One region of the Lysinibacillus sp. CNPSo 3705 genome, then DNA from elsewhere that is predicted to be linked to it. Evidence: predicted binding sites of a transcription regulator. Region 1 holds the regulator's gene; each other region holds the start of a gene.
The links. The regulator LexA, encoded in region 1, represses DNA repair genes until DNA is damaged. The targets are predictions, from matches to a motif close to CGAACATATGTTCG.

Region 1 (3,288 bases):
TTGCACTTCTTGTAAGAGACAGTTGACGGCGCTTGATTTGGTGCCTGTTTTGTCTTATTTATTTTTAGGTGGAAAATGCCGTAGCTGTGGGCAAAAAATTTCTTGGATTTATCCACTGATGGAACTTATTACAGGCCTATTATTTGCTTTTGCTTATTGGCAATTAGGCTTTAGTGCAGAATTTTTTGTGGCGCTATTATTAATTTCATTAGTAGTCATTATTGTTGTATCGGATTTTGCGTATATGCTTATTCCCGATAAGGTGCTATTATTCTTTTTACCATTGCTAGTTTTTGGACGCGTGATCTCTCCATTGTCTCCTTGGTGGGATAGTATAGTTGGTGCTGTCGTAGGTTTTGGCATATTATATTGTATAGCTGTTCTATCAAGAGGTGGAATGGGTGGTGGCGATATTAAATTATTCTTTTTACTTGGTCTCGTACTCGGGACAATACATACTATTTTGACGCTTTTTGTAGCGGCAGTAATTGGCATGATTGTTGGCATCATTGTATTGAAGATACGTGGACAGGGAAGGAAAACGCCTATACCATTCGGACCTTCTATTGCTCTCGCAGCTATTATCATCTATTTCTATGGGGATGCGTTGATGAATTGGTATCTTGGGTTTTGGTAAGTAATCATTGACGGATTCTTTCACAGGCAGTGAATGCAAGCTAAAGATCATGGAGGGGATAGGATGAAACCAATTATCGGAATAACGGCTTTTGCGGAGGATGATTTGTCCTCAAGATTAAATGCTGCTTATAGCAAAAGTATAATGGAAGCAGGGGGAGTTCCACTAATAATTCCAATTGGCGTTGAAGAGGATGTAGCACAAATTTTATCGTTAACGGACGGATTATTACTATCGGGTGGCTATGATGTACATCCATTCCTCTTTGACGCAGAACCTACACCAAAATTAGGGAAGGTTCATCCTGAACGAGATGCAGTGGAGCTTGCTTTAATTCATGCAGCCTCTATTCGGAAAATGCCGATTCTCGGAATTTGTCGAGGGCTTCAAATACTAAATGTTGCATTTGGAGGCACAGTCTATCAGGATATTGAAAGTGAGTATCATAGTAAAAAATTAATAAAGCATGTGCAACAAGCAGCAAGGGGTGTTACAACACATTATGTTAACCTATCACCTGATACATTATTAGAAGCGATTATTGAGGAAGAAAAAATTGCTGTGAATTCATTTCATCATCAGGCAATAAATGTAGTAGCAGAAAAGTTGAAAGTGGTAGCAAAATCAAGTGATGGTATCGTTGAAGCGGTAGTGCATGATGATTTACCATTTTGTTTAGCAGTTCAATGGCATCCTGAAGAGTTAGCTATTGCAGGAGATGAAGTATCAAAGAAACTATTTGCTGCATTTGTAAAGGCAAGTTTGAAATTTAAGGTAGAGGCATAAACTTTACTAAGATATCCTTGGTGATGAACATGAATACATTGCTAGGTATAAGGAATCCATTTTCAAGTGGGTTCTTTTTTAGGTGATTAAAATAACACTTAAAAGATAAGAAAAAGAGGTATATGCCCATTTGTGAACATAATAACCTCCTTTTATACTTTAATATTGAGATACTTTTAATGTACACGACGATATAGACCTACAACATGCCCTAAAATAGAAACTTGATCTACGATAATTGGCTCCATTGTTGAGTTTTCAGGCTGTAAACGAAAATGACTTTTTTCCTTAAAGAAACGCTTTACAGTTGCTTCATTCTCTTCAGTCATTGCTACGACAATATCACCATTATCAGCTGTTGCTTTTTGTTTAACAATAACTAAATCTCCGTCTAAAATGCCAGCTTCAATCATTGATTCACCCATAATTTCAAGCATAAATAATTGATCTTCACTTGTACCATAAATATCTGGGAGTGGGAAATATTCATCGATATTTTCAACAGCAGTTATTGGAGAACCTGCAGTAACCTTCCCAACTAATGGGACATGAATAACATGTTGCTTTTGGATAGAATCCTCTGGCTCTAAAATTTCAATAGCACGTGGTTTAGTTGGATCGCGTCGAATCAAGCCTTTTTGTTCTAAACGAGCTAAATGCCCATGAACTGTTGAGCTTGAAGCAAGTCCAACTGCCTCCCCAATCTCACGTACAGATGGTGGATACCCCTTTGCTCGTACTTCTTCTTTAATGAACTCTAATATGGCCTCTTGTCTTTTCGAAACTTTTTTCATAATTGCTCACCTCTTTTTTTAATCATTTTACTAATTAGTAGTATAACAGAATGCGAACACTTAAGCAAACATAGGTTCGAAAAGTGTTTGACAAAAACGTTTGTTCGTATTAATATGAGAACATATATTCCGAACAAACATTCTGGAAAAGGGGTTTTAAACATGAACTGGTTAAAGAAAAATCCACATATTACAACTTTATTAGGAGCTTGTTTGCTTTTTGCGGCATACCTTTTTATAACAGACCCAGGCGATGTAACGTACACAGAAATTGAAATCGCACATGGTGATAGCTTATGGTCGTTAGCCGATCAATACCGTGGTAAAATGAAAACGGATGAATGGATTAAGCTTGTGAAAACAGAAAATGAATTATCGAACGCACAAATTATTGCAGGTAAATCCCTAGTGATTCCAGTAGTGGGTGACCCATCCCCTATAAATTCAATTGAAATTGCGAGAAACGACAAATGAAAATGAATCAACAATCGGCCATTGTCTATTGCCGTGTGAGTACAGAAAAAGAGACACAAAGTTCCTCGTTAGAGCGTCAGCAGGAGGAGTTGATGCGCTATGCTAAAGAACAGGGCTACGAAGTTAAGCATGTTTTTAAGGACAAGCATAGTGGTTATGATGTGGAACGTGAAGGTTTACTAGAAATGCTTGATTTCATTAAAGAAAAAGAAATAGAAGCATTATTTGTACAGGATGAAACACGCTTAGGACGTGGAAATGCTCGAATGGCAGTATTACATTTATTGCAGAAAACTGAAACTAATGTTTTTTCTATGCGAGACGAGGGACCTATACAATTAAATGAAATGGATACGATGCTCTTAGAAATTTTAGCAATCGTAGAGGAGTACCAGCGTAGAATCCATAATGCTAAAATACGGCGTGGCATGCGTCGTGCCGTTGAAAATGGCTATCGCCCTGAAAACAATTTATCTAACCGTGGAAATCCAAATGGTCAAGAACGTAAGGATGTTCCTATAGACGAAATTGTCAACCTACGTAATCGAGGCTTCACCTTTGAGGAAATCGCCATGACGCTTAGAGGTTTAGGCTTTG
Region 2 (3,288 bases), on a different contig from region 1:
GTTACTAGAAATAGCGGGATTAAAGAACATGATGCTAGGTGCAATGACTACATTATTTATTGGCATGATGCTTACGCTTTTCATGACTCAATCATGGCAGTTAATCGTTATATGGGGCGGAATTATTGGTTTAGGAGCAAGTCTTTTTTTAACGGTGTTAAGTCCTTATGTAGCTAATCGTTGGTTTGTGAAAAGTAGAGGATTGGCAGTAGGGATTTTAACGGCGAGTACTGCAACAGGGCAGTTAATTCTCTTACCATTATTGGCGATTATGATTGAAAATTATTCCTGGCGATGGGCGATTGGTTTAATGCTTATTCTAAGTATTGTTATGTTCATCACCATTTCAATATTTATGAAAAATAAACCACAGGATATAGGGATTCTTCCTTATGGACTGGAAGAAGATCTAGAAGTGCAACAAGAGAATCATAAGAAAAATCCGATTAGTATTGCTTTTAATGGTTTATTTGAGGCAATAAGGAAGAAAGAATTTTGGCTATTAGCGGGAAGTTTTTTTATTTGTGGACTGTCAACTAGTGGGTTAGTTGGTACTCATTTTGTTTCTTACTGTATTAGCTTTGGTGTCCCTTTAGTAACCGCTGCATCCTTTCTTTCCTTTATGGGAGTGTTTAACCTTGTAGGTACTACTTTATCCGGGTGGCTGTCTGATCGTTTTGATAATCGATGGTTATTGTTTTGGTATTACCTTTTAAGAGGAATGGCTCTGCTTTTACTCCCGTATGCATTAATGCAAGGGTCGCTAACTTTACTGACAATCTTTACAATATTTTATGGATTAGATTGGATTGCTACAGTACCTCCAACGATTAGTATTTCTAGACAAATTTTTGGTACGAATAAAAGTGGCATTATTTATGGGTGGATTTTCGCATCACATCAAGCAGGAGCTGCAGTTGCTGCCTATGGTGGAGGCCTCATTTATAAGTTTTTTAATTCATATAGTTGGGCCTTTTTCCTTGCTGGAATGTTCTGTGCATTGGCAAGTTTATTTGTCATCATCGTGAAAAAACAAACACCCCATCATGCCAATATTTGAACTAGCTACTGGCTTTGCTTAGGGCGATACTATTGACTATCGTCGGTTCTCAAAATTTTGTCAGCTAATATTGATATGCGCCGCAAACGTAAGAAAGAACGCCGCTAAAGTATAAAGTTGCGCCGCAAATGAAAGGAAGAACGCTGCTAAAGTATAAAGTTGCGCCGCAAACGAAAGGAAGACCGCCGCTAAAGCAAAAAGTTTCGCCGCTAACAGAGCAAAGAACGCAGCAAAACCCGAATTTCCGCAGCTATCGATTTCACGTATAGAAAACATTTGTTGCTGTTGCATAGTGACAGCTTCGCTTTCGTACCACCTGACACCTTAATTTCATTAAAGTAATAGCTATCGCAACATAAGGTTGAAGCCAATATCGTATCGGTTTCAACTTTTTTCATTAAAAAATTTTTGACACCACCCAAACAAAAGTTTATAATGTAAACAAATATAACAAAAGGTGATGCTATGAATGAAAGAGAACAGGCGGTCCTTGCATTAATTCGCCAGAATCCGTTTATGTCTCAACAAGAGATGGCCGATAAAATGAATCTGTCTCGACCAGTCCTTGCTAATTTAGTATCGAGCTTGACGAAACAGGGGAAAATTGTAGGCCGTGCGTATATTTTACCTGAGGAAAATGAAATCATTTGTATCGGTGGAGCCAATCTTGACCGAAAATTTCATGTGAAGGGGAATGTCCAGTTCGGTACATCTAATCCTGCAAGCTCTTCATTTAGTGTAGGGGGTGTTGGACGAAACATTGCTGAAAACTTAGGCAGATTAAATCATCAAGTAACATTGCTGACTACTGCCGGCAAAGATGCTGATTGGCAAGTGATCCAAGAAGCTTCGGAGCCATTTATGAATTTACGTTATGTGGAGCAGTTACCAGACGCTTCGACTGGTTCCTATACCGCGATTATGGATGAGCAGGGCGAGCTAGCATTAGCGGTAGCGAATATGGAAGTATATGATCTTTTATTGCCAAGTTTGCTAAAAAAACATGAGGCAATGCTCATGAACGCAGGCTGCTTTATTATGGACTTGAACTGTCCAAAGGAAACAGTGGCTTACATACAGCAGGTTGCAATTGCCCGTGACATTCCGTTTGTCATCGTACCGGTATCTTCGCCAAAAATGAATCGATTACCTGATACGTTGCAAGGTGTAACATGGTTTATTTGTAACACAGATGAGGCAGAGACGATTGTTGGTCATAAAATCGAAAACGCTGTGCATTATGAAAAGGCTTTACAGCAACTTCTTACATTAGGTGCTGACCACGTAATTATTACAGCGGGTAGCAAGGGTGTGTATGCAGCTTCCGTTACAACGAAGCCAAGCAATTACGCGGCGAAAGCTATAGAAAAAATTGAAGATGTGACAGGTGCCGGGGACGCCTTTGTAAGTGCTGTAATCCACAGCTGGCTTACTGGGCAATCCTTTGCAACATGTATTGATGCAGGCTTAACGAATGCCAAAAATACGCTTGCATCCCCATATACAGTAAGACCTGAGCTATCAGTTGATTTGTTAAACAATGAAATGGAGGAATAACAACATGAAAGAATTCATCGTATTATCAGAAGAAGTAAAAGCAGGACAAGCAAAAGGCTTACCAATCGTAGCATTAGAATCAACAATTATTTCTCACGGAATGCCATATCCACAAAATGTTCAAACAGCACGTGAAGTAGAACAAATTGTTCGAGATAATGGTGCAGTACCAGCAACAATAGCTTTAATCGATGGTAAAATTAAAATTGGATTATCAGATGAAGAACTTGAAATGTTCGGTAATGCTCAAGGCGTAGCAAAAGCATCTCGTCGTGACTTAGGCTATCTTTTAGCAACAAAAAAATTAGGAGCGACGACTGTAGCAGCAACAATGATTTGTGCTGAGCTAGCTAATATTGAAATTTTTGTAACTGGCGGTATCGGTGGCGTACACCGTGGTGCAGAAACAACAATGGATATTTCAGCGGATTTAGAAGAATTAGCGCAAACAAATGTTGCTGTAATTTGTGCGGGGGCTAAATCAATTTTAGATATTGGTTTAACTTTAGAATATCTTGAAACAAAAGGTGTACCAGTTGTTGGATACGGTACTGATGAGCTACCAGCATTCTATACACGCCAAAGTGGTTTTGCTGTAAACTTCAAGATTGATACGCCAGAAGAAGTGGCAGAAATGCTACGTGCCAAATGGCAATTAGGCTTAAAAGGTG
Region 3 (3,288 bases), on a different contig from region 1:
CGTTTCATTTAAAGGGTACTTTTATCGTTATTCAGCGCATGTATTTCTGTGTGAAAGCGAAGCGTCAGCAAAAAAGTTTTCATAGCGAAATACACCCAATATTTTAAATTCAGCCATTTATTAGTACGACTAATTAACGATATAATTCGATAATTTGACTTGCTATATATTCGGAGCTAAAGTGAACCCCGTTTCTGAGCCACCACATGATAATGCCAAGTATTGAGGATGCGAGAATATCCATAGATAGAGTTGTATTAGCTCCTTCACTTTTACGTTGGATGACAATCAAATCCTTTAATGTCCTATGCATTTTTTTAATGAAACCAGGGTGCTCAAATAAAACAGCTAAAATTTTTCTGTGCTTATAAAAGTAATCTAAAAATGTAATTAATTGTTCTTGATTATTTAAATTATCAATTTGTAAAGAAGGAGAGATCTCCGACAACAAGTCGTCGAACATATCGTAAACTACTTGCTTTAATAAATCATTAATATCTATAAAATGTAAATAAAATGTTGCTCGATTTAGCTCTGCACGTTGGGCTATTTTTTGTACTGTAAGTTTCGAAATATCTGGGTTTTCGATTAATATATCTACGACAGCTTCTTTAAATACCCGTTTAGAGCGAATAGCTCGTGGGTCTTGCTTTTTGTGTGTGGTCAATTTAATTCTCCTTTATCTATTAAATACAAATTTAATGAATAGTATTTTTAACTTTGTTGTTTAATTGACAGTTCTTAAAAAATTGTAAATAGGAATCAAAAAATAAACGTGTTATTATCTATTTTATTGACATAGTGTTAATAAAACAAGTAGAAAGAGGAAGAATGTCATGTCGGAATCGATCAATAAAAAAGTGCTATTAACAGTTTTAATTTTTGGGTGTTTTTTATCTACACTAAATCAAACGCTGTTAAACGTTGCATTAAGTAATTTAATGGACGTATTTTCTGTTTCTGCGACAACCGTTCAGTGGTTAGCTACTGGTTTTATGTTAGTAAACGGGGTGCTAGTCCCTATTACAGCATACTTAATGAAACGCTTCTCAACAGCGTTGGTTATTTATCGGCATCATTCCATTTGTCGTGATTATTTTATTTATGGCAATGAAATATTTAATGAATGTTTCAGAAACCTCAAAGGAAAAGTTAGATGGTATCAGTGTTATTTTATCAACAATTGGCTTTGGTCTTATTTTGTATGGTTTTAGTAATGCAGGAAGCCATGGCTGGGATGATAAAGTTGTAATAAGTACTATACTTGTAGGGATACTGACTACGGCAATGTTTTGTCTTCGTCAAATGAAATCATCTGATCCACTTCTTAACTTATCCGTTTTTAACAATAAATTATTTACACTCACGTCTATCATCAACATTATTGTTACAATGATGATGTATGCGGATATGATTTTATTACCAATATATTTACAAAACGGAAGAGGGTTTACAGCTTTAGATGCTGGTTTATTATTATTACCGGGTGCACTTGTAAATGCCTTTATGTCTCCAGTGACAGGAAAAATGTATGACCGCTTTGGAGCAAAGCCGTTATTTATTATCGGTTTGATTTTTGTCATTCCGTCAATGTGGGTTGTAACGGATTTATCAGCAACAACAACCTATAGCTTTATCATGATACGTACTATTTTCCTACGTATAGGGTTAAGTTTTATCACAATGCCATTAAATACAGCTGGTTTAAATGCCTTACCGAAGAAACTTGTTACACATGGTACAGCAGTGAATAATACATTACGTCAAATCGCAGGCGCAATTGGATCTGCTGTCGTTATTACAATTTTCACAGCACAAACGACAAACCATGCGAAAACATTGCTAGTAGAAACACCAAATGCTACGGCTGAAGGTATTCGTACACTTGCTTCAATTTTAGGTTCAAGTGATGCCTATTATTTCATGACAATCTTAGTGATCATCGCATTTGTGTTAACTCTATTTGTGCCAGCTAAAAATAAGTTTAAACAACAAGCATAATGATTAAGCATTCAAAGAACATTTTAAGAGCCTTACTACAATAAACTGTAGCAAGGCTCTATGTTTTTACAATTGGCTGTTTTCGTAATGTTTGTTGCTCTTTTTAATAAAAATTTGCTTACATTTACGAGCAAATGTTCTATAATATGGATGTGTACATATAAGGAGTGTTATGCATGAGACCTATTCTTACAAAAGAAATTAGTAGTCAAGATTTTTTGAATTTTTATTGGTTAAAAGAAGAATTGCAATTATTTTGTAGAGATAATGGCATAAGCGCGTCGGGCTCTAAGATTGAGATTTCTGATAGAATTGAAACTTTTCTTCGGACAGGAAAGATAAAAAAACCACAAAGAAATTCAAAAGCTAGTGAATTAAGTCTTGATACAGTCATTACGGAAAATCATCGTTGTAGTCAAGATGTGAGAGCATTTTTCAAGAAGGTAATTCCAAAGTTTCATTTTTCTACCTATATCCAAAACTACATTAAAAACAATATTGGAAAAACGTATCGTGATGTTGTGGACGCTTGGTATGAAGAAGAAAAACGCAAAAAAGACCCATCACACCAGAAAAAAATTCCACCTCAGTTTGAATACAATCAATTCATTCGTGACTTTTTCTCTGATTCAAAAAATAAAGGGAAAAGTCGTGCAGCAGCAATTGAAGCTTGGCATAAAATTAAGAAACTCCCTGGAAGTAACAAATATATACCTGAAAATTAAGTTGAGATAATTTTCAACGAGTGGAATTAGCATGCAAACTAGCGAAACTAATACGTCATTCTCTATTAGTAGGTAATTTAAGAAAACAGACCATATAATTAAGTAGTCTCTGCCTTTCAAGTTAGTAATAGTTAGAATGGAAATTTGGAATATAGAAGAATTATAATGCGATTAATAGTTAATTTTTGTATAATTGATTAAAGGGGAGTGGTTTTATATGAATCAGCAAAAGATGCCACCAGCACTATTGCGTTTAATCGTTATTTTTCCCAATGTGCTGAGCTATTTATTATTATTTGGACTAATTATGTTTGTTATCTCCAATTATGACACATTAAAAGCGACGGACAACTTAACGGTTTGGCTTATTTTTATTGTAGTGCTTGCACCGGCCGCTGCCTACACAACATTTAGTATCGTCAAGAAAATTCGTTCTGGACAAATGTAAGCAATAACAACACGTGTATTCTTTAGTTTATCTAATGGATACACGTGTTTTTTTTTTGAAGTCTTTATTGTCATATTGTTAAAGTTATTACTGATAGTAGAAGTCAAAACTCTA

Region 2: PVA17_RS05540 (carbohydrate kinase) is a predicted target of LexA. The motif match lies at 1,480-1,493, and genes of this name have one in related genera.
Region 3: PVA17_RS10095 (DUF6434 domain-containing protein) is a predicted target of LexA. The motif match lies at 2,129-2,142, and genes of this name have one in related genera.

What each region holds. Positions count from the first base shown of each region.
Region 1 is NZ_JAQZSD010000007.1:78,823-82,110, reverse strand. It holds gene PVA17_RS04505 (prepilin peptidase) at 1-637, shown strand, start outside; gene PVA17_RS04500 (gamma-glutamyl-gamma-aminobutyrate hydrolase family protein) at 701-1,423, shown strand; gene lexA (transcriptional repressor LexA) at 1,600-2,217, opposite strand; gene yneA (cell division suppressor protein YneA) at 2,380-2,691, shown strand; gene PVA17_RS04485 (YneB family resolvase-like protein) at 2,688-3,288, shown strand, end outside.
Region 2 is NZ_JAQZSD010000008.1:196,071-199,358, forward strand. It holds gene PVA17_RS05530 (MFS transporter) at 1-1,060, shown strand, start outside; gene PVA17_RS05535 (hypothetical protein) at 1,121-1,351, opposite strand; gene PVA17_RS05540 (carbohydrate kinase) at 1,526-2,617, shown strand; gene PVA17_RS05545 (pseudouridine-5'-phosphate glycosidase) at 2,622-3,288, shown strand, end outside.
Region 3 is NZ_JAQZSD010000018.1:63,073-66,360, forward strand. It holds gene PVA17_RS10085 (TetR/AcrR family transcriptional regulator) at 134-667, opposite strand; partial or broken gene PVA17_RS10090 (MFS transporter) at 837-2,001, shown strand; gene PVA17_RS10095 (DUF6434 domain-containing protein) at 2,178-2,726, shown strand; gene PVA17_RS10100 (acyl-phosphate glycerol 3-phosphate acyltransferase) at 2,944-3,174, shown strand.